DNA from 2 places in the Streptomyces sp. NPDC051940 genome. Region 1 is predicted to be linked to the other one. Evidence: predicted binding sites of a transcription regulator. Region 1 holds the regulator's gene; the other holds the start of a gene.
What was found. The regulator HrcA, encoded in region 1, represses chaperone genes, less so after heat shock. The targets are predictions, from matches to a motif close to TTNGCACTCNGNNNNNCNGAGTGCNAA.
Positions count from the first base shown of each region.

Region 1 (3,412 bases):
CTTCCCGTCGATCAGGAAGCCGCGGGGTGTGAGCGGGAACACCCGGTGCTTGCCGAAGCGGTCCTCCAGGGTGACCGTCGGCCCCTCGGCGGTCTTCTCCGTGCGGATCACCGCGCCGCAGAACCCGGTCGTCACCTCCTCGGCCACGAGGCCCGCCTCCGCGGGGACCTCGGGCACCGGCTTGGACTTCTGCCACGGGGGAGTCAGGTCGGGGTCGTACGGTCTGCTGCGCATGGGTCATCGTGCCTTGCCGGGCGAGCTGTCGCGGCCGGGGGTCCGGGGGTTGTCCCCCGGAGAATACAGCCCGAACGAGGCGGTCAGCTCCGCCCGTTGGCGCCGGACGAACGCCGCGTCGACCGCGGCCCCGTGCCCGGGGACGTACACCGCGTCGTCGCCCGCCAGCTCCAGCAGCTTGTCCAGCGCCGAGGGCCACCGCGCGGGATGGGCGTCGGGACCGGCCTGCGGTACGCCGGACTCCTCGACGAGGTCACCGCAGAAGACGATGTCGGGCGTCCCCCGCACGAGCACCACCAGATCGTGCGCCGAATGCGCCGGCCCCATGTTCGCCAGGATCACCTCCCGGCCGCCGCCCAGGTCCAGCGTCCACTCGCCCGTCACCAGGTGCCGCGGCGCCACCAGCACGTCCGCCGCCTGCGCCGCCGCCTCGCGCGGCAGGCCGTGGCGGACCGCGTCGTCGCGGAGCTCGTCGCGGTCGCGGGTGAGGACCACCTCCATGCCGTGCGGGCCGTACACCTCCGCCCCGGCGAACGCCGCGGTGCCGAAGACATGGTCGAAATGGGAGTGCGTGAGTGCGATATGCGTCACGGGGAGGCCGAGGACCCGGCGTACCTGGGAGCGCAGCTCCGCGCCCTCCCGCAGGTTCGAACCGGTGTCGACGAGCAGAACGCCCGTCGTACCGGCCACCGCTCCCACCGTGGCGTCCCAGCCCGGCAGCCTGCGCCGGATCACCCCTGGTGCGAGCTCCTCCCAGGAGGCGTTACCGGCTTCCTCTTCCGCAATCGCGCTCATAGCAGGACGCTAAGGCATGGAGGCCGAGCGGGCTCGGGCTTGCTCCGCCCACGGGACCCCGCCGTACACTGGCCAGGGAAAAGGCTGGCACTCGGGGACGCCGAGTGCCAGGGGGAAGATCTTCGATCCGCGGCTGGAGGTGGGCGGCATGCTCAGCGAACGCAGACTCGAGGTGCTGCGCGCCATCGTCCAGGACTACGTCGGCACCGAGGAGCCCGTGGGCTCCAAGGCGCTCACCGAGCGCCACAGCCTCGGCGTGTCGCCCGCCACCGTCCGTAACGACATGGCGGTGCTGGAGGACGAGGGCTACATCGCCCAGCCGCACACCAGCGCCGGCCGGATCCCCACGGACAAGGGCTATCGCCTGTTCGTGGACAAGCTGGCCGACGTCAAACCGCTGTCCACCGCGGAGCGGCGGGCCATCCACCACTTCCTGGACGGCGCCGTCGACCTGGACGACGTGGTCGCCCGCACGGTCCGGCTGCTGGCGCAGCTGACCCGGCAGGTCGCCGTCGTCCAGTACCCCTCGCTGACCCGCTCCACCGTCCGCCATGTCGAGCTGCTGTCGCTGGCACCCGCCCGGCTGATGCTCGTCCTGATCACGGACACCGGCCGGGTCGAGCAGCGCCTGGTCGACTGCCCGGCGCCCTTCACGGAAGGCTCGCTGGCCGATCTGCGCGCCCGGCTCAACAGCCGGGTCGTCGGCCGCCGCTTCGCGGACGTGCCGAAGCTGGTGCAGGACCTGCCGGACTCCTTCGAGGCCGAGGACCGCGGCACCGTCTCCACCGTGCTGGCCACGCTGATGGAGACGCTGGTCGAGGAGACCGAGGAGCGGCTGATGATCGGCGGCACCGCCAATCTGACGCGCTTCGACCATGACTTTCCGCTGAGTATCCGCCCGGTGCTGGAGGCACTGGAGGAGCAGGTCGTCCTGCTGCGGCTGCTCGGCGAGGCCAAGGACGCCGCCATGATGGTGCGAATCGGGCATGAGAACGCCCATGAGGGACTCTCGTCGGCGTCCGTCGTCTCCGTCGGCTACGGTGCCGGGAGCGAAGCACTGGCCAAACTCGGCGTGGTCGGACCGACCCGCATGGATTACCCGGGAACGATGGGAGCAGTACGCGCTGTGGCACGTTACGTCGGACAGATCCTGGCGGAGTCGTAAGTGGCGACGGACTACTACGCGATCCTCGGGGTGCGGCGCGATGCCTCCGCCGACGAGATCAAGAAGGCATTCCGCCGGCTCGCCCGCGAGCTGCACCCGGATGTGAACCCGGACCCGAAGACCCAGGAGCGGTTCAAGGAGATCAACGCCGCCTACGAGGTCCTCTCCGATCCGGAGAAGAAGCAGATCTACGATCTGGGCGGCGACCCGCTGTCGATGAACGGCGGCGCCGGCGGCTTCGGAGGCGGCGGCTTCGGCAACTTCTCCGACATCATGGACGCCTTCTTCGGCACGGCGTCCCAGCGCGGTCCGCGCTCGCGCACCCGCCGCGGCCAGGACGCCATGATCCGGCTCGACATCGAGCTGGACGAGGCGGCCTTCGGCACGACCAAGGACATCCAGGTCGACACGGCCGTCGTCTGCAACACCTGCAACGGCGAGGGCGCCGCCCCCGGCACCTCCGCGCAGACCTGCGACATGTGCCGCGGCCGCGGTGAGGTCTCCCAGGTCACCCGGTCCTTCCTGGGCCAGGTCATGACCTCCCGCCCGTGCCCGCAGTGCCAGGGCTTCGGCACGGTCGTGCCGACCCCCTGCCCGGAGTGCGCCGGCGACGGCCGGGTCCGCTCCCGCCGCAACCTCACGGTGAAGATCCCCGCCGGTGTCGACAACGGCACCCGCATCCAGCTCGCCGGCGAGGGCGAGGTCGGCCCCGGCGGCGGTCCCGCGGGCGATCTGTACGTCGAGATCCACGAGCTGCCGCACCCCACGTTCCAGCGGCGCGGCGACGATCTGCACTGCACGGTCACCATCCCGATGACGGCTGCGGCGCTCGGCACCAAGGTCAATCTGGAGACCCTCGACGGGCTGGAGGAGGTCGACATCCGGCCCGGCACCCAGTCCGGCCAGTCGATCCCGCTGCACCAGCGCGGTGTGACGCATCTGCGCGGCGGCGGGCGCGGCGATCTGATCGTGCACGTCGAGGTGCTGACCCCGTCGAAGCTCGACCCGGAGCAGGAGCGGCTGCTGCGCCAGCTGGCGAAGCTGCGGGACGAGGAGCGGCCGACGGGGCAGTTCCAGCCAGGGCAGCAGGGGCTGTTCTCGCGGCTGAAGGACGCGTTCAACGGACGCTAGCGACGTGTCCGGCGGGCGGTAGTGACGCGTCCGGCCCGGCGTAGAACCCATGCAGGCCCGTCCCCGTCGGGGGCGGGCCTGCGGCGT
Region 1 is NZ_JBFAXR010000015.1:6,288-9,699, forward strand. Features, by position in the region: gene AB0M28_RS09130 (DUF3097 domain-containing protein) at 1-234, opposite strand, end outside; gene AB0M28_RS09135 (MBL fold metallo-hydrolase) at 238-1,029, opposite strand; gene hrcA (heat-inducible transcriptional repressor HrcA) at 1,178-2,194, shown strand; gene dnaJ (molecular chaperone DnaJ) at 2,195-3,325, shown strand.

Region 2 (3,412 bases), on a different contig from region 1:
ATCGCCAAGTCCCTGGCCATCGGCAACCCGGCCGACGGTCCGTACGTCCTGGACATCGCGCGTCGCACCGGCGGCGCGGTGGAGGACGTCGACGACACCGCCGTCGTCGACGCCATCAAGCAGCTCGCCCGCACCGAGGGCGTCTTCGCGGAGACCGCGGGCGGCGTCACCTTCGGCGTGCTGGCCAAGCTCGTCGCGGACGGCCGGATCAGCCCGTCCGAGACCACCGTCGCCATCAACACCGGCGACGGCCTCAAGACCCTCGACGCGGTGGCCCCCACGACCGGGCTGTCCGCCGTCATCCGCCCCACCCTGGACTCCTTCCGAGAGGCTGGCCTCTGACATGAGCGTGAACGTCCGCATCCCCACCATCCTGCGCACCTACACCGGCGGGCAGGCCGAGGTGAGCGCCGAGGGCGCGACCCTCGCCGACGTACTGACCGACCTCGACAGGAACCACACGGGCATCGGCGCGCGCGTCCTGGACGACCAGGGCAAGCTGCGGCGCTTCGTGAACGTGTACGTCAACGACGACGACGTCCGCTTCGCGTCGGGCCTCCAGACGCCGACGCCGGACGGCGCGGGCGTCTCGATCATCCCGGCGGTGGCGGGAGGCTGACGTCCCTTCCCGCCGTCGCCAACTCGGCCCGCTGCGCGCCCCCTTCCGGATGGATCCGGGAGGGGGCGCGGTGCTGTCGGGGTGCGTTCGCGGTGGTGTCGGGGTGCTGTGCTGTGACGTACGGGACAGGACCTGTGGGGCGGGTCGGTGCTGTGCGCGGGATTACTAGCGATAGGGTTGGGATGTTCCCCGGTGGTGTCCGCCGGGTGGTTCATGCCCGACGCATATGAGAACGCGACAAGTTGTGGCCGAAGTCGGCGTGCGAATTGTCGTGTTGGTGGGCTATGCCCGGCCCGTTTTGCCCTGAGGTGCTGGGAATTGGGCTGATTAATACCGATCGGGTGTGCCCAGAATTCTCGTCCGATTGACCTGTTGCAGTGGGCATCGGTGCAGATACATTCAGCCGCGGTCGACGCGTTCCGGCGTACGCCTCCGGGGAGTTGCGGGGGAAGAGCCGGGGGTGAGGTCTGACCCGGGTCCGCGAAGTGCGGTCCTGTGTAAGGGCCAGCAATAGGGGAGTTAGGAATGGCTCAGGGCACCGTCAAGTGGTTCAACGCGGAGAAGGGGTACGGCTTCATCGCGGTCGACGGTGGTGCGGATGTTTTCGTCCACTACAGCGCGATCCAGATGGACGGGTACCGCACCCTCGAGGAAGGTCAGCGGGTCGAGTTCGAGATCTCGCAGGGCCAGAAGGGGCCGCAGGCAGATATGGTCCGCCTCGCCGCGGGCTGACTTTCACGCCGCGCATCGGCCACAGAAGCTTCACGACGAGGGGCCCGCATCCGGGGAGGGATGCGGGTCCCTCGCTGTTTCGGGGTGGTTGGGGGATGGGCGGTTGCCGCGGGGCTGGCGCCGATGTCAGCCCGTCCGGCGTTTGAGGACTGAGGCGCGCAGCGCCGAATCGCGCCGCAGGCGCCGGCGCGACGGGACGCTTGGAGCGCGACCGGCACCGATGTCAGCCCGTCCGGCGTTTGAGGACTGAGGCGCGCAGCGCCGAATCGCGCCGCAGGCGCCGGCGTGACCGCACGCTTGGAGCGCGACCGGCACTGATCGCAGCGAGACAAAACCCCAGGTCGGACCCCACCGCGGCGACTGCCGCTTGCACTCGACCACCCCGAGTGCTAATCATTGGCGTTAGCACTCTCCCCGTGAGAGTGACAAAAACGTAGGACCGGAGTTCGGTGAGGTCCGCGAAGGGGTGGGGCAAGGAACCGCCCCGAATCGCGGGCCGTCCGTCGCGGGCGCCAGCGCGGTCCGGAGAAATCCACCCCGTCCTGGGAGGACCACTTCACATGGCCAAGATCATCGCGTTCGACGAGGAGGCGCGGCGCGGCCTCGAGCGCGGGATGAACCAGCTCGCGGACGCCGTCCGGGTCACCCTGGGCCCGAAGGGCCGCAACGTCGTTCTGGAGAAGAAGTGGGGCGCCCCCACGATCACCAACGACGGTGTCTCCATCGCCAAGGAGATCGAGCTCGAGGACCCGTACGAGAAGATCGGCGCCGAGCTGGTCAAGGAGGTCGCCAAGAAGACGGACGACGTCGCCGGTGACGGCACGACGACCGCGACCGTCCTGGCCCAGGCGCTGGTCCGCGAGGGCCTGCGCAACGTCGCCGCCGGCGCCAACCCGATGGCCCTGAAGCGCGGTATCGAGAAGGCCACCGAGGCCGTCTCCGGCGCGCTGCTGGAGCAGGCGAAGGACGTGGAGACCAAGGAGCAGATCGCTTCGACGGCCTCCATCTCCGCCGCCGACACCCAGATCGGCGAGCTCATCGCCGAGGCCATGGACAAGGTCGGCAAGGAAGGCGTCATCACCGTCGAGGAGTCCCAGACCTTCGGTCTGGAGCTGGAGCTCACCGAGGGTATGCGCTTCGACAAGGGCTACATCTCCGCGTACTTCGCCACCGACATGGAGCGCATGGAGGCGGAGCTCGAGGACCCGTACATCCTCATCGTCAACTCCAAGATCTCCAGTGTGAAGGACCTCCTTCCGCTGCTGGAGAAGGTCATGCAGTCCGGCAAGCCGCTGCTGATCATCGCCGAGGACGTCGAGGGCGAGGCCCTGTCCACGCTCGTCGTGAACAAGATCCGCGGCACCTTCAAGTCCGTCGCGGTCAAGGCCCCGGGCTTCGGCGACCGTCGTAAGGCCATGCTGAACGACATCGCCATCCTCACCGGCGGTCAGGTCATCTCCGAGGAGGTCGGTCTCAAGCTCGAGAACGCCACCCTCGACCTGCTCGGCCGGGCCCGCAAGGTCGTCATCACCAAGGACGAGACCACGATCGTCGACGGCGCCGGCGAGTCCGACGCGGTCCAGGGCCGGGTCAACCAGATCCGTGCCGAGATCGAGGCCTCCGACTCCGACTACGACCGCGAGAAGCTGCAGGAGCGCCTGGCGAAGCTCGCCGGCGGTGTCGCGGTCATCAAGGCCGGTGCGGCGACCGAGGTCGAGCTCAAGGAGCGCAAGCACCGCATCGAGGACGCGGTCCGTAACGCCAAGGCCGCCGTCGAGGAGGGCATCGTCGCCGGTGGTGGCGTGGCCCTGCTGCAGGCCGGTTCGGTCTTCGAGAAGCTCGAGCTCCAGGGCGACGAGGCGACCGGTGCGGACATCGTCCGCAAGGCGCTGGCCGCGCCGCTCACCCAGATCGCCGTCAACGCCGGCCTCGAGGGTGGCGTCGTGGTGGAGAAGGTGCGCAACCTGGCCGTCGGCCACGGTCTGAACGCCGCGACCGGTGAGTACGTCGACATGATCGCCGAGGGCATCATCGACCCGGCGAAGGTCACCCGGTCCGCGC
Region 2 is NZ_JBFAXR010000032.1:31,501-34,912, reverse strand. Features, by position in the region: gene thrC (threonine synthase) at 1-342, shown strand, start outside; gene AB0M28_RS15375 (MoaD/ThiS family protein) at 344-619, shown strand; gene AB0M28_RS15370 (cold-shock protein) at 1,145-1,351, shown strand; gene groL (chaperonin GroEL) at 1,912-3,412, shown strand, end outside.
Region 2: a site for HrcA is predicted at 1,718-1,744, ahead of groL (chaperonin GroEL). Genes of this name have one in related genera too.